Regions from separate parts of the Streptomyces sp. KL116D genome, predicted to be linked through region 1. Evidence: riboswitches for the same ligand, from Rfam matches in the RefSeq annotation. Region 1 holds a riboswitch; each other region holds the start of a gene.
The links. Region 1 has a riboswitch for cobalamin ahead of RBJ77_RS24000 (5-methyltetrahydropteroyltriglutamate--homocysteine S-methyltransferase). Riboswitches for the same ligand answer to the same signal wherever they lie in the genome.
Positions count from the first base shown of each region.

Region 2: another riboswitch for cobalamin. It lies ahead of RBJ77_RS15940 (ABC transporter substrate-binding protein); the one in region 1 lies ahead of RBJ77_RS24000 (5-methyltetrahydropteroyltriglutamate--homocysteine S-methyltransferase).
Region 3: another riboswitch for cobalamin. It lies ahead of RBJ77_RS32730 ((2Fe-2S) ferredoxin domain-containing protein); the one in region 1 lies ahead of RBJ77_RS24000 (5-methyltetrahydropteroyltriglutamate--homocysteine S-methyltransferase).
Region 4: another riboswitch for cobalamin. It lies ahead of metE (5-methyltetrahydropteroyltriglutamate--homocysteine S-methyltransferase); the one in region 1 lies ahead of RBJ77_RS24000 (5-methyltetrahydropteroyltriglutamate--homocysteine S-methyltransferase).

Region 1 covers NZ_JASERH010000059.1:4,698-9,618, forward strand. Annotated here, with positions in the region: partial or broken gene RBJ77_RS23985 (5-methyltetrahydropteroyltriglutamate--homocysteine S-methyltransferase) at 244-749, opposite strand; gene RBJ77_RS23990 (hypothetical protein) at 703-1,554, opposite strand; gene RBJ77_RS23995 (hypothetical protein) at 1,559-1,912, opposite strand; partial or broken gene RBJ77_RS24000 (5-methyltetrahydropteroyltriglutamate--homocysteine S-methyltransferase) at 2,013-2,411, opposite strand; cobalamin riboswitch at 2,609-2,830, opposite strand; gene RBJ77_RS24005 (NUDIX domain-containing protein) at 2,919-3,203, shown strand; gene RBJ77_RS24010 (hypothetical protein) at 3,544-3,876, shown strand; gene RBJ77_RS24015 (hypothetical protein) at 4,269-4,445, opposite strand; gene RBJ77_RS24020 (hypothetical protein) at 4,564-4,921, opposite strand, start outside.
Region 2 covers NZ_JASERH010000040.1:12,508-17,428, forward strand. Annotated here, with positions in the region: gene RBJ77_RS15935 (hypothetical protein) at 1-1,551, shown strand, start outside; cobalamin riboswitch at 1,599-1,800, shown strand; gene RBJ77_RS15940 (ABC transporter substrate-binding protein) at 1,838-2,911, shown strand; gene RBJ77_RS15945 (FecCD family ABC transporter permease) at 2,908-3,924, shown strand; gene RBJ77_RS15950 (ABC transporter ATP-binding protein) at 3,921-4,718, shown strand; gene RBJ77_RS15955 (hypothetical protein) at 4,715-4,921, opposite strand, start outside.
Region 3 covers NZ_JASERH010000084.1:143,771-148,691, reverse strand. Annotated here, with positions in the region: partial or broken gene RBJ77_RS32750 (VOC family protein) at 1-323, shown strand, start outside; gene nrdR (transcriptional regulator NrdR) at 595-1,083, shown strand; gene RBJ77_RS32740 ((2Fe-2S)-binding protein) at 1,320-1,415, opposite strand; gene RBJ77_RS32735 (hypothetical protein) at 1,382-1,594, opposite strand; partial or broken gene RBJ77_RS32730 ((2Fe-2S) ferredoxin domain-containing protein) at 1,947-2,389, opposite strand; cobalamin riboswitch at 2,447-2,569, opposite strand; gene RBJ77_RS32725 (hypothetical protein) at 2,917-3,240, shown strand; partial or broken gene RBJ77_RS32720 (glutamate synthase-related protein) at 3,252-3,545, shown strand; gene RBJ77_RS32715 (glutamate synthase-related protein) at 3,475-3,732, shown strand; gene RBJ77_RS32710 (glutamate synthase-related protein) at 3,840-4,220, shown strand; gene RBJ77_RS32705 (class I SAM-dependent methyltransferase) at 4,376-4,921, opposite strand, start outside.
Region 4 covers NZ_JASERH010000084.1:148,909-153,829, forward strand. Annotated here, with positions in the region: partial or broken gene metE (5-methyltetrahydropteroyltriglutamate--homocysteine S-methyltransferase) at 121-2,477, opposite strand; cobalamin riboswitch at 2,587-2,808, opposite strand; gene RBJ77_RS32760 (NUDIX domain-containing protein) at 2,934-3,182, shown strand; gene RBJ77_RS32765 (hypothetical protein) at 3,659-3,850, shown strand; partial or broken gene RBJ77_RS32770 (pyridoxamine 5'-phosphate oxidase family protein) at 4,078-4,414, opposite strand; gene RBJ77_RS32775 (hypothetical protein) at 4,411-4,921, opposite strand, start outside; gene RBJ77_RS32780 (hypothetical protein) at 4,878-4,921, opposite strand, start outside.

The DNA.
Region 1 (4,921 bases):
CGCGTACGGGTGGTGAAGCTCCACGGCCGCGTACTGCACGGGCCCCGGTCCGGGGTCCGGCGTGCCGGCCTCGCCGGGGTCGTTCGCCGGGCCGGGTGCAGTGGGCCCCGGCCCGGCGGTGTCAGAGACGCGGGAGTGTCGAGCTCGGCGCGGACGGTGCGGGCGGCGGCGACGAGGTTCTCGGGACGCGCGCGTCTCGGGCCAGCCGCGGGTCTTCAGACCGCAGTCCGGGTTGACCCAGAGCCGCTCGGCGGGGATGGCCTCAAGTCCCGTACGCAGCAGGGCGGATGCCCTCGTCGCGGCTGGGGACGCGGGGAGTGGATGTCGTAGACGCCGGGCCCGGCCTCGCGCGGGTAGCCGTGCTCGGCCAGTTCGCGGGCGACCTGCATGTGTGAGCGCGCCGCCTCCAGGCTGATCACGTCCGCGTCGAGATCGTCGATCGCCTGCACGATGTCGCCGAACTCGGCGTAGCACATGCGCGTGTGGATCTGCGTCTCCGGCCGCACGCCGGCAGTGGTGACCCGGAACGCCTCGGTGGCCCAGGCCAGGTAGTCGGCGTGGTCGGCGGCGCGCAGCGGGAGGGTCTGCGCAGCGCGGGCTCGTCGACCCTGGATGACCGAAGTGCCGTTCGCCTCCAGGTCGTTGACCTCGTCGCGCAGGGCGAGGGCGACCTGGCGCGCGGTGTCGCCGAGGGGCTGGTCGTCACGGACGAACGACCAGGCGAGCATGGTGACCGGCCCGGTGAGCATGCCCCTGACGGGGCGGCCCGTCAGGGGACTGCGCGTACGCGGTCCAGCGCACCGTCATCGGCTCGGGCCGGGAGATGTCGCCGGCCAGGACCGGCGGGCGGACGTAGCGGGTGCCGTAGGACTGCACCCAGCCGGCCTGCAGGGCGAGATAGCCGGTGAGCCGCTCGGCGAAGTACTGCACCATGTCGTTGCGTTCGGGCTCGCCGTGCACGAGGACGTCGATGCCGGTCTTCTCCTGGAAGGAGATGACGTCGCGGATCTCGGTCCTGATGCGTTCCTCGTAGCCCGCGGTGTCGATGCGGCCGGACCTCAGGTCGGCGCGCGGTGCGCAGTTCGGTGGTCTGCGGGAAGGAACCGATCGTGGTGGTCGGCAGCAGCGGCAGATCGAGGTGGGCGCGCTGGGCGGCGGCCCGCTCCGCGGGTGGGCCTGGGCGCGCCGGGTGTCGGCCTCGGTGACGGCCAGCGGCGCGGGCCCGGACGGCCGGGTCGCGGGTGATCGGGGAGGCGGCGCGGGAGGACAGGGCGGCCCGGTTGACGGCGAGTTCGGCGGTGATCGCGTCGGTGCCCTGGGCGAGGCCCTTGGCGAGCGTGGCGATCTCGGCGGTCTTCTGCCGGGCGAAGGCCAGCCAGCGCAGGATCTGCGGATCGATGTCGCGCTCCAGCGACGCGTCCAGGGGGACGCAGGAGCGAGGAAGAGGCGGCCACGTCGACCCGGTCGGCGAGGCCCAGCAGGTGCCGAGCGTGGCGAGGACTGCTCCAGGTCGTTGACCCAGATGTTGCGGCCGCTGACGACCCCGGCGACCAGGCGCTTAGCCGGGCAGTCCGCCGACGGCGGCGAGAGCGTCGAGGTTGGCGGCGGCCGCTTCGGGTGAAGTCGAGGGCGAGTCCGTCGACCGGGGACGCCTGGCGAGGACGGGCAGGGCGTCGCCGAGGCGGTCGAAGTAGCTGGCGACCAGGAGCTTGGGCCCGGTCGGTGAGGGCACCGAGATCAGCGGTAGAGCGCGCGCGGCGGCGTTGAGTTCCGCGGGGGTGCGGTCCTGGACCAGGGCGGGCTCGTCGAGTTGCACCCACTCGGCGCCCGCCGCGCGCAGGTCGGCGAGGACCTCGGCGTAGACGGGCAGCAGCCGGTCCAGGAGGGTCAGCGGGTCGAAGTCGGCGGCCACACCGGGGGCGGGCTTGGCGAGGGGAGGGAGGTACGTGACCGCCGACCAGGACCGGCCGGGCGACCAGTCCGAGGGCCAGGGCCTCCTTGAGTTCCGCGACCTGCTTCGTGGAGTCGGCCGTGAAGACGGTGCCGGGCCCCAACTCGGGCACCAGGTAGTGGTAGCTGGTGTCGAACCACTTGGTCATCTCCAGCGGCGCGACGTCCCGCGTGCCGCGGGCCATCGCGAAGAGGCCGTCCAGGGCGTCGGCGTCCACGGCGGCCCGGTGGCGTTCGGGGATCGCACCGACCATCACGGTCGTGTCGAGGACGTGGTCGTAGAGGGAGAAGTCGCCGGTGGGGACTTCGGTGATCCCGGCGGCGGCCAGTTCCTGCCAGTTGGTGCGGCGCAGGCCGGCGGCGGTGGCCCGGAGGGCGTCGGAGGTGACGCGGCCCTTCCAGTAGCCCTCGACGGCCTTCTTGAGCTCGCGGTTCTGGCCCCGGCGCGGGTAGCCGTACACGGTGGCCCGTGCCGCCGCGGCTGCGTCCTGGTGGTCACGGAGATCTCCTTCGAGAGACGTATCCCTGGGGGTCCCGAGGACCTGTACGCACGAAGGAGTGACACGGACGGCGGTGCGCTCGCGCCGGGATGGCGCGGTCGTCCGCCTGATGTGTACGCCGACCCGCCCACGAGGTCACTGGGATGTCCGTGCGCGTCGTACGCCCACGGGCAGGTGGCAGGTCTTCGGACTCGTGAGCACGTCCATCCGACCGGACGGACTCCTAGTGGCCGTCGCTTCCCAGATCCCTTGCCGGGACCCAGTGCGTATGACGGCGGTCGTTCTCACTCACCGCTGCGGCAGTCCCGGAATTCCACCGGGTTCCCTCTCTGCGACGCCCTGTCCGGCTGACAGGGCGAACCAGCTGCGGGAGCCACCTTATGGGTTCGCGGTCGAGGATCGCTGGGTCGTCCGGAATCAGGAGGGTGAAGTGAGACACGTCGACGGGTGGCGGCGCAGGAGGCCGGGGTGCGCGGAAGGCTGATCGGGCCTGCACAATGCAGGGATGGATCATGCAGTCATGAAGGTCGTCGCGGCGGCCGTGGTCGAGGACAGGAAGCTGCTCGTCGTGAGCAAGCAGGCAGCGCCGGACGTCTTCACATTCCGGGTGGCAAGCCCGAGGCCGGAGAACAGCCCGAAGAGACCCTGGAACGGGAGTTGCGGGAAGAACTGGGTGTAGAGCTGCGGACACGCTCGAACATCTCGCGGTGGTGGAGGAGACGGCAGCGCTGGAAGGCGTGCCCATGCAGCTGACCGTGTTCTCCCGGGCGACGCTGATCGGTGACCCGGTCCCCCGCGGCCGAGCTGGCGGCCCTTCGCTGGACCGACGGCCGGGACGCGGGCCTGCGGGTTGGCGCCGGCCGTCGAGCACCACCTGCTGCCGTTGCTGCGCCGCCAGGAGTGCTTCGGGACGTCCAGCGGCGGGTGACACGGGCCGAGGGGGTGCCGGCGGGTGACACGGGCCGAGGGCGTGCTGCGTGAAAGCGAACAACGCCAACAGTCGTCGCGACCTCCCGCCAGACTGGAGCGGCGCACGAGGTCGTCCGACCGAGAGGCGCAGCGGCGGCACGAGGCGCGACAGAGAGTTTCGATCATGGCTGACTTCATCCGCACGGGGAGACTGTTCCGGATCGTCCGGTCTGATCCGTCCCACCGGCAGCTCTTCCTGCAGAGCAGCGACGACGGCGGACCGACCACCACGCGCATCGAGATATACACGCATTACGTGGAGCTGATGCTCCTTCAGCCCGTCTACGGCAACGGTCTCCACATCCGGCGCGCCGCCTCCGGGGAGTTCGCCGTGCTGCAGGAGCGGCACTGGCTGGATCCGGCCGACGCCGAGTACACGTGGATGCTGGAGCCTGACGGGGACAGCGCTTCGTCATCGGGGGCATCCCGAGCTGGCGCGAGGCGGAGTACGAGCTGATGGGCGACCGGGAATTCCTGTTCGACTGGTCCAAGCCGTGGCCGCCGGACTTCCCGGTGGAGACGGGCCACGTCCTCTGACCCGCCCCGCCACGGGGCCTGGGTTCCCTGCCTGGTGGGGCCTTCTCGGTCTGCTCGGTCGGTGGCCGGCATCCACCGGTCGGGCTCACTCGTACCGGTAGTTGAGCGACTCTGCCTCCGCCCGCTCGACGTCGGCGATCGTCAGCCCCGGCCGGCGCAGCAACGACTTGGGGCGTTCTGCGGGTGTCCAGACGCTCGTTGCCGGTCGCGTCCGGTATCGCCACCGTCCGTGCGTCGAGGACGGAGGCGAACCCGGCGGGGCCGCCGCGCGGGGGAGACGTCGCAGGGTGCCCTCGGCGTCCGTGTCGGCGATCAGGGCCAGCGACGAGGCAGGCGATCAACTGCCGGGTATGGTCGGTGAGTTCGGTCATCTGCTTCCGGTACGGCCGCGTCGCTGGGCGCCGCGTAGGTCTGGCGCAGCGTCTCGTGGTCGGGCACCGCGTCGAGGAGGAGCGAGTCGAAGGCGCTGCGGGCCAGGGAGGTCGTCATGCCTCTGGCCCTAGAGTGGGGCCGATGGCTCCTGGCGGGTGGGTGGCCTCCCGACGTGGAGACCGGAGGGTGGGGGCTGAACACCATCGCCGGCGCACAACCCGCCAACTCGCCGCCTTTAGGTTCGGCCCGGTTCGGCCTGGCCCGGCGCCCGTGCCTCGGCTACCCGGCGATGTAGCCGACCTCGGATGGCGCGACGACGCGCCCCACAGCACGTGCCCGGTGTCCGGGCGGCCGCGCAGGTGCAGATCGAAGAAGGCCCGCACGGTCGCCCGCACGCCGGCCACCGCCCGGTCGGCGGGGATCGCGCCGATCTGCAGCGTGTCGCGGACCGGCTCCGGGGACCTGCGGGGGCGAGCGCCACGATGTCGGTGAAACAGTTGTGGTCGGCGTCCGCGAGGCGAAGGCAGCGGCGCCAGTCGCTCAGGTGCGCCCAGAACGGGGGCCAGGACCCGTCCTGCTGGTTCAGTCCGTCG
Region 2 (4,921 bases), on a different contig from region 1:
GCGCTGCGGCCCGAGATCGAGACGGCGCTGGCCGACGGGGACATCGCCACGGTGCTCGCGGCCGTGGCACCCGCCGTCGTCTCGGACCGCACCCGGGACGCGGCGCGGCAGCTCCAGGACGTCGTGGGCGGCGGCACCTGGGATCTCACCGAGACCCTGGCGGCGTCCGGCAACGAGCTCGCCGCGCTGCACCGCCTGCGGCCCTACACGGCCGTCGGGGTCGGCCTGGTGGAGTCGCTGGCGGCCGTCCTGCTCCTGGTCTCGCTCACGGCCCTGTGGTTCCTCGGCCCCTCGCGGCCCGACCGGCGGCTGACGCGGCTGGGACAGCCGCTCCTCGTGGGCGGGGTGCTCGCCGCCGTCGCCGTGGCCGTGATCCGGGTCGTCACCGGCGGGCGCGTCGTCGACCCGCCCGCCCAGTGGCCGACGAGCCTGGCCCGGCTCGTCGACGACGTGCAGCACGGCGCCGTCGGCCACATCACCGGCACCGCGCTGCTCGCGGCGGCCGTCCCGGTGGTCGCGGGAGTCGTGCTGACCGGGGTCGGCCGGTATCTGTGGGTACGGCGGCCGCGGGCCCTGCCTTCGCGGCGGATCGTCGGGGTCGGCGCGGGGGCCGCCGCCGTCGCCGTGGCGGGCATGGTCGCCGTGCCGCTCGTGACCAGCCCCGCGGCGCCACGCGTGTGCCAGGGCAGCGCGGCGCTCTGCGACCGCCCGTACGACGAGGTGGCGTACCTGACGTCGCACAACGCGATGTCGACGACGGTCGACCGGTTCATCGGGCCGCTCCAGGACCCCGGGATCACCGCGCAGCTGGACGACGGGGTGCGGGCCCTGCAGATCGACACCTACCGGTGGGAGCGGCCCGACGAGATCACCGCGCGGCTCGCCGACTCCGACTTCACGTCCGCGCAGCGGGAGTTCATCGCCGACGCGGTCAACCGGTTCAATCCGCCGCGCGACGGGCTGTGGCTGTGCCACTCGGTGTGCAGGGCAGGGGCGATCGCGCTGGTGCCGACGCTGCGGGAGATCGGCGACTGGATGCGGGAGCATCCGACGGAGGTCGTCACGCTGATCATCCAGGACGCGATCAGCGGACAGGACACGGAACAGGCCTTCACCGAGGCCGGGTTGACCGATCTGATCCACACGCCCGACCCGGACCCCGCGAAGCCGTGGCCGACGCTCGGCGAGATGACGGACAGCGGCCGGCGCCTCGTCGTCTTCGCCGAACAGGCCGACGGGCCCGCGGACTGGTACCGCAACTTCTACCGCTACGGCATGGAGACCCCGTTCGCCTTCCGCTCCCCCGACGCGATGACCTGCGCCCCGTACCGCGGCGGCGACGACCGCCGGCTCTTCCTGCTCAACCACTTCATCACCATCGACGGCGGCAGCCGCCTCGACGCGGGCACGGTCAACGCGCGCCGCTTCCTGCTCGACCGGGCGCACCGCTGCGAGCGGGAACGCGGCCGCCCGGTCACCTTCGTCGCCGTCGACTACACCACGATCGGCGACGCGCAGGGCGCCGTGGCGGCGCTCAACGCGGAACGCTGACGCCGGCCGCCCCGTTCGCCCCGGCCGGCCGGGCCGTGCACCTCCTGTGATAGCTTCCGAACGCCAGTCGTACCTTTGTGCGTACTTGTACGTACACGGGTCAGGGAATCCGGTGGAAGTCCGGAACTGACGCGCAGCGGTGAGGGTGACGGGCGGGGCAACTGCCACTGGGCCGGGAGACCGGCCTGGGAAGGCGCTCCGTCCGGACGATCCCGAGTCCGAAGACCTGCTGGCGGCCTCCGGAACCGATCAGCGGCCGGGGGCGGACCGTAGGCCGGCTCCGCGTATGAGCCCTGGACGCAGAGGAACTCCCGTGCCGTTCGCACGTCAAGTCCGCCGTGCCGCACCGCTGTTGGCGGGTGCGCTGCTGCTCACCGGATGCGGCGGCTCCACAACCGCCACCACCGACGACGGAGCGCGGGCGGCCGTCACCCTGGACAACTGCGGCACGAAGGTCCGGGTCGAGCGCACCCCGCGCCGCGCCGTCGCCCTCGACCAGGGCTCCGCCGAGATCATGCTCTCGCTCGGTCTCGCCGACCGGATGGTGGGCACCGCGACCTGGACCGATCCGGTCCTGAAGAACCTGGCGAAGGCGAACGCGAAGGTGCCCCGGCTGGCCGACCGCTATCCGTCCTTCGAGAAGGTCCTGGACACCGAACCGGACTTCGCCGCCGCCTCGTTCACGTACACGCTCGGCAAGGGCGGGGTGGCGCCCCGGGAGGAGTTCGAGAAGCTCGGCGTCCCCACCTACCTCTCCCCCACCGACTGCGTGGGCAAGGACAACAGCGGCGACGGCGACGGGAAGCGCACGACCGCGCTCAGCCTCGACACGGTCTACGGCGAGATCCGCGACCTGGCGCGCGTCTTCGACGTCGAGGAGCGCGGCGAGAAGCTCATCGGCCGGCTCAAGGCCCGGGTCAGCGAGGCGACGTCGGGCATCGACGCCGAGGACGTGACCCTGCTGCACTGGTTCGCGAACTCCGACTCGCCCTACATGGCGGGCTGTTGCGGCGCGCCGGGCATCGTCACGAAGGAGCTCGGCGCGCGGAACGTCTTCGACGACACGCGCGAGGAGTGGCCGCAGGTCAACTGGGAGACCGTCGCGGACCGCGACCCGGACGTGCTCGTCATCGGCGATCTGACGCGCCGCTCGCAGTCGGCGGAGTCCGCCGCGCAGAAGATCGAGTTCCTGGAGTCCGACCCGGTCACCAAGAACATGACGGCCGTCCGCAAGAAGCGGTACGTGCTGCTCAGCGGGCAGGCGATGAACCCGACCATCCGTACCGTCGACGGCATCGAGCAAGTGGCCGCCGCCCTGCGCGAGTTCGGCCTCGTCGGCGCCGGGAAGCAGGCCGGGTGACCGCGCTGCGCCCCGGCCTCTCCTGGGCGGCCGGCCTGCTCGCGCTGTGCGCGTCGGTCGCCGTCGCGATCACCGTGGGCCCGGCGCAGATCCGGGTCGGTGACGTCTGGTCGACGGTGGCCGCCCACGCCGGCTGGGGCGTCTCGGACCTGTCGCCGATCCGGGACGGCATCGTCTGGAACCTGCGGCTGCCGCGCACGCTGCTGGCCGCGGTGTGCGGGGCGGGCCTCGCGGTGTGCGGCACGGTGCTCCAGGCGCTGCTGCGCAATCCGCTCGCGGACCCGTTCGTGCTGGGCGTGTCGTCGGGGGCGTCGACCGGGGCCGTGCTCGTCGTGGTGCTGGGGCTCGGCGGCGGGGCGCTCTCGGTGTCCGGCGGCGCGTTCCTCGGCGCGCTCGTCTCGTTCGCGATGGTGCTGCTGCTCAGCCACACGCTGGGCGGCACCACGGACCGGGTGGTGCTCTGCGGGGTCGCCGCGATGCAGCTGTTCTCCTCGCTGACCTCGTTCGTCGTGCTGACCGCGGCGGATGCGGAGACCACGCGCGGCGTGCTGTTCTGGCTGCTCGGCTCGCTCGGCGGGGTCGGCTGGACCGAGGTGTGGCTGTGCCTGTCCGTGCTGGTCGTCGCGCTCGCCGTGTGCCTCGGGTACGGCAGGACCCTGGACGCGTTCGCGTTCGGTCCCGAGGCGGCGGCCGCGCTCGGCGTGCACGTCGCCAGGACCCGGCTCGTCCTGCTGTGCGTGACCGCGCTGCTGACCGCGGCGCTGGTCAGCGCGGCGGGCGCGATCGGCTTCGTGGGCCTGGTCCTGCCGCACGCGGCGCGCGCCCTCGTCGGCCCCGGACACACCCGGCTGCTGCCGGTCACCGCGGTGGCCGGGGCGGTGTTCCTGGTGTGGGTGGACACGTTGGCGCGTACGGTCCTCGAACCGCAGGAGGTGCCGGTGGGAGTGGTGACGTCACTGATCGGGGTGCCCGCGTTCGTGCTGGTCCTCTACCGCGGCAGGAGCGTCCGATGAGCCTGGAGGGCAAGGCGCTGTCCTGGACGCCGGGCGGTCCGCTCGTCCTGGACGGCGTGGACCTCACCCCGCGGCCCGGCTCCGTGACGGGGCTGCTCGGCCCGAACGGCTCGGGCAAGTCCACCCTGCTGCGGCTCCTCGCCGGGGTGCTCGCGCCGTCGAGCGGTGTGGTCACCCTGGACGGCGACCCGCTGTCGTCGGTGCCGCGCAGGACGGCGGCCCGGCGGATCGCCATGGTGCAGCAACAGGCGGATACCCAGGTCGAGTTGACCGTCGCCGACGTCGTGCGCCTGGGACGCGTACCGCACCGTCGCGCGTGGGCGCCCGCGTCGGCGGCCGACGAGGCAGCGGTCCGCGCCGCCCTGGACCGCAGCGGCCTGGCCGACCGGGGCCACCGGCTGTGGCACACCCTGTCGGGCGGGGAGCGCCAGCGCGTGCAGATCGCCCGCGCCCTGGCGCAGGAGCCGCGCGAGCTGCTGCTCGACGAGCCGACGAACCACCTGGACATCCAGCACCAGCTGGAGCTCCTCGACCTGATCCGCGGCCTCGACCTCACCAGCGTCGTGGCCCTGCACGACCTGAACCTGGCCGCCGCCTACTGCGACGGCGTCGTCGTCCTCGACGGCGGCCGGGTCGTCGCCGCGGGCGAACCGGCCGACGTCCTCACGGAGGGCCTCATCGCGCAGGTGTACGGGGTACGGGCCCGGGTCGTCCGTCCGGGCCCCGGCGAGCCCCCGCACATCCGCTTCCTCGGCGTCGTCGCCGGCCCCGGGGACCCCGCGGCCGGCTCCTAGACGGGGCAGGGCCGGTACTCCAGGCCCAGTTCGTGGTCGACGGCGGCGCTGGTGCGGGTCGACGCGTCGATGACCTGCTGCCACGATCCGTACTTGGCGTACAGCTGGTCGGCGGTCGGGCCGAGCGGGTTGCCGTACTTGGCGGTGTTGCGGGCCTCCAGGACGGCGACCTCCTCCGGGCTCATCCCGGCGCGGGTGATCTC
Region 3 (4,921 bases), on a different contig from region 1:
TCTGGTGCGAGGTCCTTGACTTCGTCGTACTCGGCCGCGAGGAGGACGGCAGCCTCGAGATCGGGCCGCGCGAAGGGTTCGGCGGCCCGCAGCGCCGACCATCATCCTCAGCCCCGAGGAGCCGACGGACGAGACCAAGCCCCGGCTGCACATCGACGTCAACGCCACCGATCGCGACCAGGACGCCGAACTCGAACGCCTCCTGAAGCTCGGGGCCCGCCCCGCCGACGTCGGGCAGACCGGCGACGAGTCTGGCGCACGTCCTCGCCGACCCCGAGGGCAATGCGTTCTGCCTGCTCAAGACTCGCGTTCGCCCTCTCTGACGGGGCTGCCGGGCAGCGAAGGAGGGCCGTTGCCAGTGGCTTGGAGCGGCGCGCAATTGCCCACCCGGGAGGAATTCGGCTGAAGAGGCAATCGGCTCGGCCCTCCGATTCTCGGCCCCGCTTCGACACCCGTCGGCACCCGCTCGGCACCCGTCGGCACTTCTCCGGCACTCCGCGCCGAAGGGGCCGTCCGATTTGTAGATCTGATGAATAAGCCCAGGTCAGTTCGGATATGATCGATGTCGTCGCGCGATCGGCCGGACAGCGGAAGATGCCCCGGCCGTTTCATGCATCCCGAGAGGAAACGAACGGTGTACTGCCCTTCTGCAGGCTCCCCGACAGTCGCGTCATCGACAGCCGGGCGACCGACGACGGGACGTCGATCCGCCGACGGCGGCAGTGCCCCACGTGCCAGCGGCGCTTCACCACTTTGGAGACCTACTCCCTGCTCGTGGTGAAGCGCAGTGGAGTGACCGAGCCTTTCAGTCGCACCAAGATTGTCAGCAGCGTCCGCAAGGCGTGCCAAGGCCGTCCCATCACCGAGGACATGCTCGACCGTCTCGGTCAGCAGGTCGAGGAGAACGTGCGGGCCACCGGGAGCGCGCAACTGTCCACTCACGAGGTGGGATTGGCCGTTCTCGAGCCGCTGAGCGAACTTGATCCGGTGGCTTACATGCGGTTCGCCTCCGTATACCGCGCCTTTGAATCCCTCACCGATTTCGAGAACGCCATCGCGGAGCTGCGCACCAAGTGCGGCTGATCCCCGCCCCGTTGAGTGGTGTCCGCGTCGCGGCATTCCAGCGGTCGCATTCCATGGAACGCGACGAACGCGCATCGCACGCCATTCCCTGACTGCCCGCGGCTGCTCCCTGACTGCCGTCTTCCCGGCGGTCGGTCAGTCCGTGCATTGCGGGCAGGTTCAGGCAGTTGAGCTCGTGATCGTGTCGGTGCTCCTTGCGGTCCGCCTCGTCGCGTCACCGCGCTCACAGGCAGCAGTCACTCGCATTTGCCGCCGTTCGAGGCACGGTAGAGCAGGCAGCAGCTGCGCCGCCGGAACGTCAGATCCGGGCCGGTGACGCTGCCCGTACCCACGAGGCGTCCCGTGCCCAGCGGTCGCGGGTCAGACGGAGCACCGCCGAGCGCGCGTCGGGCGGACTCGCAGCGAGCACGGCGGCGGACCCTACGAGCGCGGAGGCGACGTTCCCGTCCAGGAGCCGCCGCGCGACCTTCACCTCGAACGTGCCCTCCAACTCCGCCAAGGGATGGGCCACTTGCTCGTACACCCCGACCGCCACGTCAGCGGTTCGCCTGCCGGGCGGCCTTCGGGAGGCCCCTGCAACCGGACGGCCGAGGTGTCGTCGACCCATTCCAGGTTCCTCAGGTCGGGCACGATCCCGTGCAGGACGGTGCACGCCAGGAGTGGTGACCACAGCCGGGCCGCGGCCCCAGGTGCACCATCGACACTCCGACGCGTGCCTCGCTCGTCCCGAACCTGCGGTTCACCTCGCGTGCGCGCTCGGCGAATCCGTCCGCGAACGACGCGTGGCCCTTCGCGGACCGGCCGCGCCGGCCGTGCTGGGCAGGTCGAAGAATCCGCCCAGTCCGGCCACGTCGCGCAGCGCGTCACCCACAGAGGCGGAGGCCGCCCTCGCCCGCTCCTCCATACCGGAACCGCTCACCGTGTCGTCCGGCGCCGGGAGGCGTGACGACGTACAGGTCGAGGATCTCGGGCATCGGCGCGACGCCGGGCCCGCCCTCCCGCACCCACGTGACGATGTCCTCCGTCGCCTCCGGGTCGTTGACGAGCCCAGAGCCACACCGGACGCGCTCCGCCGGCGCGTCCCTCGGCCGACGGTTGCACCACGATGACGTTCGCCTGCTCGCACACGTCCAGACATTCCGAGACGCGCACGGGAACCGCGGACCGCAACCGTGCCGTCTGCGCCGCGTGGTCACCGGCCACCTTCACCGTGCCGCAGCAACGGTCGGCACACCACCACCCGGCTCGGAGCCGCTTCCCGCGCGCCCTCGGCCGGCGTCGCGACTCCGGTCGGTGTTCCTGTCATGCCCCACTCCTCTCACCGGGAGATCCGCCCCGGTACCCGTCGAGGAGGCGACAGCGTGAGTCTCCTGGCTCTCGGGTCACCGCCGGTCCCGGCCTTCCCACCCGTACGGGCAGTGGCCTTTCGGGATCGGCTCACCGATCACAGTGGCGGTACCGCGCCGGAATCGCACCGGCTTCCTCTGTCCGCCATCGCCTTTAAATCGTCGGCCATCCTCTCACGCTCCCGAGTCCAGAACTGCCCGCGCTGCGCGGCGCTGACGCACAGGGCTGAGCCGTCCGCCGTCGCTCCGGACCTCTAGGCTCGTGGGGCGTCGCGTCGTCGGGCACCGGCCCATGCCGGTCGGATCCGTCGTCGGGCGTCCATGACGTCCGCCGCCGCTACGGCGGTTGCGTCGGGGATCCAGCAGTCGAGGAAAGGGAACGTTCATGCGTGCTCGGAGCATCTGCGTGCGGCCGCCGCGGCGGATTGGCCCTGGTGGCGGCCCGCGACCTCGTCCAGAAGAAGCACGCGCTCCTCAGGAACTTCCCGTGCTCGGGCACGCCCGGTACCTGCTGGAGGCGATCGGCCCTGAGCTGCGGCAGTACGTCGTGACCTCCAACGACGAGGAACGCGCCTGTTCAGCCAGCGACCAGCGCAGCTGGATCTACGCGTCGGCGAAGAGTGAGAACAACTACTTCGGGTTCGGCACCGACAACGACGTCGAGCACGTGCAGGGCCACGCCTACATCAAGCAGCGCACGTTCGCCGGGCACTGCCCGATCTGCACGACCGCGCAGGCGCCGCTGCCCTCGGCCAAGGTACTGGCGGGCCGCGCGGGCGGGCCAAGGCGTTCCGGCCGGCCAGCGTCGTGAACATATCGGCGATGAGCTTCGGTTCGCTGTCGGGACCCGCCATCACGGCGCTCAACAAGGGCGCGGCGCTGGCCGGCACGATGCACAACACCGGCGAGGGCGGCCTCTCCGAGTACCACCGCAGCGGCGGTGACCTCGTCCTGCAGATCGGCACGTCGTACTTCGGCTGCCGCAACGACGACGGCACCTTCAACCTCGACAAGCTCAAGGCCGTGGTCGCGGGCGCCCCGCGAGATGGCACTGGAGATCAAGCTGTCCCAGGGCGCCAAGCCGGGGCTCGGCGGGATGCTGCCGGGTGCGAAGGTGACCCCGAGATCGCCCGCATCCGCGGCATCCCGGTGGGCAAGGACTGCGCCTCTCCCGGCACAGCGCCTTCCACGACGTCGACTCGATGCTCGACTTCGTGGAACTGCTCGCCACCGAGACCGGACTGCCGGCCGATCAAGAGCGCCGTGGGCGACATGGGCTTCTGGGAGGAGCTGGCCACGCTGATGGCGCGGGGTGACCGCGGCGTCGACTTCGTGACCATCGACGGCGGCGAGGGCGGCACCGGGCGGCTCCGCTGATCTTCGCCGACTCCGTGTCGGTGCCGTTCCGGGATGGGCTTCTCCCGCGTCTACCCCGCGTTCGCCGAGCGGGGCCTGACGGACGACGTCACCTTCATCGGGTCCGGCAAGCTCGGTCTGCCGGAGAACGCCGCGGTGGCCTTCGCCCTGGGCGTCGACATGATGATCAACGTGGCCCGCGAGGCCATGCTGTCCATCGGCTGCATCCAGGCCCAGAAGTGCCACACGGACAAGTGCCCGACCGGTATCGCCACCCAGGCCCGTGGCTGGTGCGCGGCGTCGACGCGCCGTCGAAGCCCAGCGGGCCGCTTTCGTCTACCTGCGCACTCTGCGCCGGGAGTTGCTGAAGATCTCGGGCGCTGCTCGGCGTCGCCCATCCGTCGCTCATCACCCCCGCCGACATCGACATCATGAACGGCGACTACGACGCCCGCAGCCTGGCGAGCGTCTACGGCTACAAGGACGGCTGGGGCGAACTCGGCACGGACCTCGCCCAGGAGATCACCGCGCTGCTCACCACCGCCGGCCGCCGACCGGAAGCCGACCGCCGGCTGAGCTCGCGGACCGCGTCACGGACGCCGGAGCCTGACGGCCAGGAAGTGCGGCTGCTGGTGGGTCTTGTCGTGCCGGCGGACGTCGACCTGCCGGGCCTCCGGCGTGGCGCGCGGTTCCCTCAGCTCTTCCAGCACGAATCCGGCCCCGAGCAGCTCTCCCAGGAACTGTTCCAGCGTCATGCGCCAGTAGCTGAGGGCGTATCCGTCGCCGAAGGGAAGCTCCACCCGCTCACCGGCGAAGTAGGAACCGCCGAAGTAGGTCCAGTCGCCGGTGGGGTGGGTGGTGGAGACCAGCAGCGTGCCACCCGGCCGCAGCACGCGTCGTACTTCCGCGAGCAGTTGGGCCCGTGCGTCGATGTGGTGGTAGACGAGGGCCATCACGGCGAGGTCGAACGACTGGTCCGCCAGGAACGACAGGGGCTCCTCCAGGTCGTGCTGGTGCAGGACGGCTCTGTCGCCGAGCCGTTCCCGTGCGGCCCGCAGCAGGGTCTCGCTGCCCTCGACGCCGACCACCTGCCGCGCTCCCTTCCGCAGCAGGTCGGCGGCGTAGTGCCCGGCCCC
Region 4 (4,921 bases), on a different contig from region 1:
TCCACGGCCGCGTACTGCACGGGCCCGGTCCGGGGTCCGGCGTGCCGGCCTCGCCGGGGTCGTTCGCCGGGCCGGGTGCAGTGGGCCCCGGCCCGGCGGTGTCAGAGACGCGGGAGTGTCGAGCTCGGCGCGGACGGTGCGGGCGGCGGCGACGAGGTTCTCCAGGGACGCGCGCGTCTCGGGCCAGCCGCGGGTCTTCAGACCGCAGTCCGGGTTGACCCAGAGCCGCTCGGCGGGGATGGCCTCAAGTCCCGTACGCAGCAGGGCGGATGCCTCGTCGCGGCTGGGGACGCGGGGAGTGGATGTCGTAGACGCCGGGCCCGGCCTCGCGCGGGTAGCCGTGCTCGGCCAGTTCGCGGGCGACCTGCATGTGTGAGCGCGCCGCCTCCAGGCTGATCACGTCCGCGTCGAGATCGTCGATCGCCTGCACGATGTCGCCGAACTCGGCGTAGCACATGCGCGTGTGGATCTGCGTCTCCGGCCGCACGCCGGCAGTGGTGACCCGGAACGCCTCGGTGGCCCAGGCCAGGTAGTCGGCGTGGTCGGCGGCGCGCAGCGGGAGGGTCTCGCGCAGCGCGGGCTCGTCGACCTGGATGACCGAAGTGCCGTTCGCCTCCAGGTCGTTGACCTCGTCGCGCAGGGCGAGGGCGACCTGGCGCGCGGTGTCGCCGAGGGGCTGGTCGTCACGGACGAACGACCAGGCGAGCATGGTGACCGGCCCGGTGAGCATGCCCTGACGGGGCGGCCCGTCAGGGACTGCGCGTACGCGGTCCAGCGCACCGTCATCGGCTCGGGCCGGGAGATGTCGCCGGCCAGGACCGGCGGGCGGACGTAGCGGGTGCCGTAGGACTGCACCCAGCCGGCCTGCAGGGCGAGATAGCCGGTGAGCCGCTCGGCGAAGTACTGCACCATGTCGTTGCGTTCGGGCTCGCCGTGCACGAGGACGTCGATGCCGGTCTTCTCCTGGAAGGAGATGACGTCGCGGATCTCGGTCCTGATGCGTTCCTCGTAGCCCGCGGTGTCGATGCGGCCGGACCTCAGGTCGGCGCGCGCGGTGCGCAGTTCGGTGGTCTGCGGGAAGGAACCGATCGTGGTGGTCGGCAGCAGCGGCAGATCGAGGTGGGCGCGCTGGGCGGCGGCCCGCTCCGCGGGTGGGCCTGGGCGCGCCGGGTGTCGGCCTCGGTGACGGCCAGCGGCGCGGGCCCGGACGGCCGGGTCGCGGGTGATCGGGGAGGCGGCGCGGGAGGACAGGGCGGCCCGGTTGACGGCGAGTTCGGCGGTGATCGCGTCGGTGCCCTGGGCGAGGCCCTTGGCGAGCGTGGCGATCTCGGCGGTCTTCTGCCGGGCGAAGGCCAGCCAGCGCAGGATCTGCGGATCGATGTCGCGCTCCAGCGACGCGTCCAGGGGGACGTGCAGGAGCGAGGAAGAGGCGGCCACGTCGACCCGGTCGGCGAGGCCCAGCAGGTGCCGAGCGTGGCGAGGACTGCTCCAGGTCGTTGACCCAGATGTTGCGGCCGCTGACGACCCCGGCGACCAGGCGCTTAGCCGGGCAGTCCGCCGACGGCGGCGAGAGCGTCGAGGTTGGCGGCGGCCGCTTCGGTGAAGTCGAGGGCGAGTCCGTCGACCGGGGACGCCTGGCGAGGACGGGCAGGGCGTCGCCGAGGCGGTCGAAGTAGCTGGCGACCAGGAGCTTGGGCCGGTCGGTGAGGGCACCGAGATCAGCGGTAGAGCGCGCGCGGCGGCGTTGAGTTCCGCGGGGGTGCGGTCCTGGACCAGGGCGGGCTCGTCGAGTTGCACCCACTCGGCGCCCGCCGCGCGCAGGTCGGCGAGGACCTCGGCGTAGACGGGCAGCAGCCGGTCCAGGAGGGTCAGCGGGTCGAAGTCGGCGGCCACACCGGGGGCGGGCTTGGCGAGGAGGAGGTACGTGACCGCCGACCAGGACCGGCCGGGCGACCAGTCCGAGGGCCAGGGCCTCCTTGAGTTCCGCGACCTGCTTCGTGGAGTCGGCCGTGAAGACGGTGCCGGGCCCCAACTCGGGCACCAGGTAGTGGTAGCTGGTGTCGAACCACTTGGTCATCTCCAGCGGCGCGACGTCCGCGTGCCGCGGGCCATCGCGAAGAGGCCGTCCAGGGCGTCGGCGTCCACGGCGGCCCGGTGGCGTTCGGGGATCGCACCGACCATCACGGTCGTGTCGAGGACGTGGTCGTAGAGGGAGAAGTCGCCGGTGGGGACTTCGGTGATCCCGGCGGCGGCCAGTTCCTGCCAGTTGGTGCGGCGCAGGCCGGCGGCGGTGGCCCGGAGGGCGTCGGAGGTGACGCGGCCCTTCCAGTAGCCCTCGACGGCCTTCTTGAGCTCGCGGTTCTGGCCCGGCGCGGGTAGCCGTACACGGTGGCCCGTGCCGCCGCGGCTGCGTCCTGGTGGTCACGGAGATCTCCTTCGAGAGACGTATCCCTGGGGTCCCGAGGACCTGTACGCACGAAGGAGTGACACGGACGGCGGTGCGCTCTCGCGCCGGATGGCGCGGTCGTCCGCCTGATGTGTACGCCGACCCGCCCACGAGGTCACCGGGATGTCCGTGCGCGCGTCGTACGCCCACGGGCAGGTGGCAGGTCTTCGGACTCGTGAGCACGTCCATCCGACCGGACGGACTCCTAGTGGCCGTCGCTTCCCAGATCCCTTGCCGGGACCCAGTGCGTATGACGGCGGTCGTTCTCACTCACCGCTGCGGCAGTCCCGGAATTCCACCGGGTTCCCTCTCTGCGACGCCCTGTCCGGCTGACAGGGCGAACCAGCTGCGGGAGCCACCTTATGGGTTCGCGGTCGAGGATCGCTGGGTCGTCCGGAATCGGGAGGGTGAAGTGAGACACGTCGACGGGTGGCGGCGCAGGAGGCCGGGGTGCGCGGAAGGCTGATCGGGCCTGCACAATGCAGGGATGGATCATGCAGTCATGAAGGTCGTCGCGGCGGCCGTGGTCGAGGACGGGAAGCTGCTCGTCGTGAGCAAGCAGGCAGCGCCGGACGTCTTCTACATTCCGGGTGGCAAGCCCGAGGCCGGAGAACAGCCCGAAGAGACCCTGGAACGGGAGTTGCGGGAAGAACTGGGTGTAGAGCTGCGGACACGCTCGAACATCTCGCGGTGGTGGAGGAGACGGCAGCGCTGGAAGGCGTGCCCATGCAGCTGACCGTGTTCTCCCGCGACGCTGATCGGTGACCCGGTCCCCGCGGCCGAGCTGGCGGCCCTTCGCTGGACCGACGGCCGGGACGCGGGCCTGCGGTTGGCGCCGGCCGTCGAGCACCACCTGCTGCCGTTGCTGCGCCGCCAGGAGTGCTCGGGACGTCCAGCGGCGGGTGACACGGGCCGAGGGGGTGCCGGCGGGTGACACGGGCCGAGGGCGTGCTGCGTGGAAGCGAACAACGCCAACAGTCGTCGCGACCTCCGCCAGACTGGAGCGGCGCACGAGGTCGTCGACCGAGAGGCGCAGCGGCGGCACGAGGCGCGACAGAGAGTTTCGATCATGGCTGACTTCATCCGCACGGGGAGACTGTTCCGGATCGTCCGGTCTCGATCCGTCCCACCGGCAGCTCTTCCTGCAGAGCGAAGCGACGACGGCGGACCGACCACCACGCGCATCGAGATATACATCGCTACGTGGAGCTGATGCTCCTTCAGCCCGTCTACGGCAACGGTCTCCACATCCGGCGCGCCGCCTCCGGGGAGTTCGCCGTGCTGCAGGAGCGGCACCGGCTGGATCCGGCCGACGCCGAGTACACGTGGATGCTGGAGCCTGACGGGGACAGCGCTTCGTCATCGGGGGCATCCCGAGCTGGCGCGAGGCGGAGTACGAGCTGATGGGCGACCGGGAATTCCTGTTCGACTGGTCCAAGCCGTGGCCGCCGGACTTCCCGGTGGAGACGGGCCACGTCCTCTGACCCGCCCGCCACGGGGCCTGGGTTCCTGCCTGCGGGGCCTTCTCGGTCTGCTCGGTCGGTGGCCGGCATCCACCGGTCGGGCTCACTCGTACCGGTAGTTGAGCGACTCCGCCTCCGCCCGCTCGACGTCGGCGATCGTCAGCCCCGGCCGGCGCAGCAGCGACTTGGGGCGTTCTGCAGGGTGTCCAGACGCTCGTTGCCGGTCGCGTCCGGTATCGCCACCGTCCGTGCGTCGAGGACGGAGGCGAACCCGGCGGGGCCGCCGCGCGGGGAGACGTCGCAGGTGCCCTCGGCGTCCGTGTCGGCGATCAGGGCCAGCGACGAGGCAGGCGATCAACTGCCGGGTATGGTCGGTGAGTTCGGTCATCTGCTTCCGTACGGCCGCGTCGCTGGGCGCCGCGTAGGTCTGGCGCAGCGTCTCGTGGTCGGGCACCGCGTCGAGGAGGAGCGAGTCGAAGGCGCTGCGGGCCAGGGAGGTCGTCATGCCTCTGGCCCTAGAGTGGGGCCGATGGCTCCTGGCGGGTGGGTGGCCTCCCGACGTGGAGACCGGAGGGTGGGGGCTGAACACCATCGCCGGCGCACAACCCGCCAACTCGCCGCCTTTAGGTTCGGCCCGGTTCGGCCTGGCCCGGCGCCCGTGCCTCGGCTACCCGGCGATGTAGCCGACCTCGGATGGCGCGACGACGCGCCCCACAGCACGTGCCCGGTGTCCGGGCGGCCGCGCAGGTGCAGATCGAAGAAGGCCCGCACGGTCGCCCGCACGCCGGCCACCGCCCGGTCGGCGGGGATCGCGCCGATCTGCAGCGTGTCGCGGACCGGCTCGGGGACCTGCGGGGCGAGCGCCACGATGTCGGTGAAACAGTTGTGGTCGGCGTCCGCGAGGCGAAGGCAGCGGCGCCAGTCGCTCAGGTGCGCCCAGAACGGGGGCCAGGACCCGTCCTGCTGGTTCAGTCCGTCGTGGACGACCGTGTCCATGAGCAGGAACGGCCGG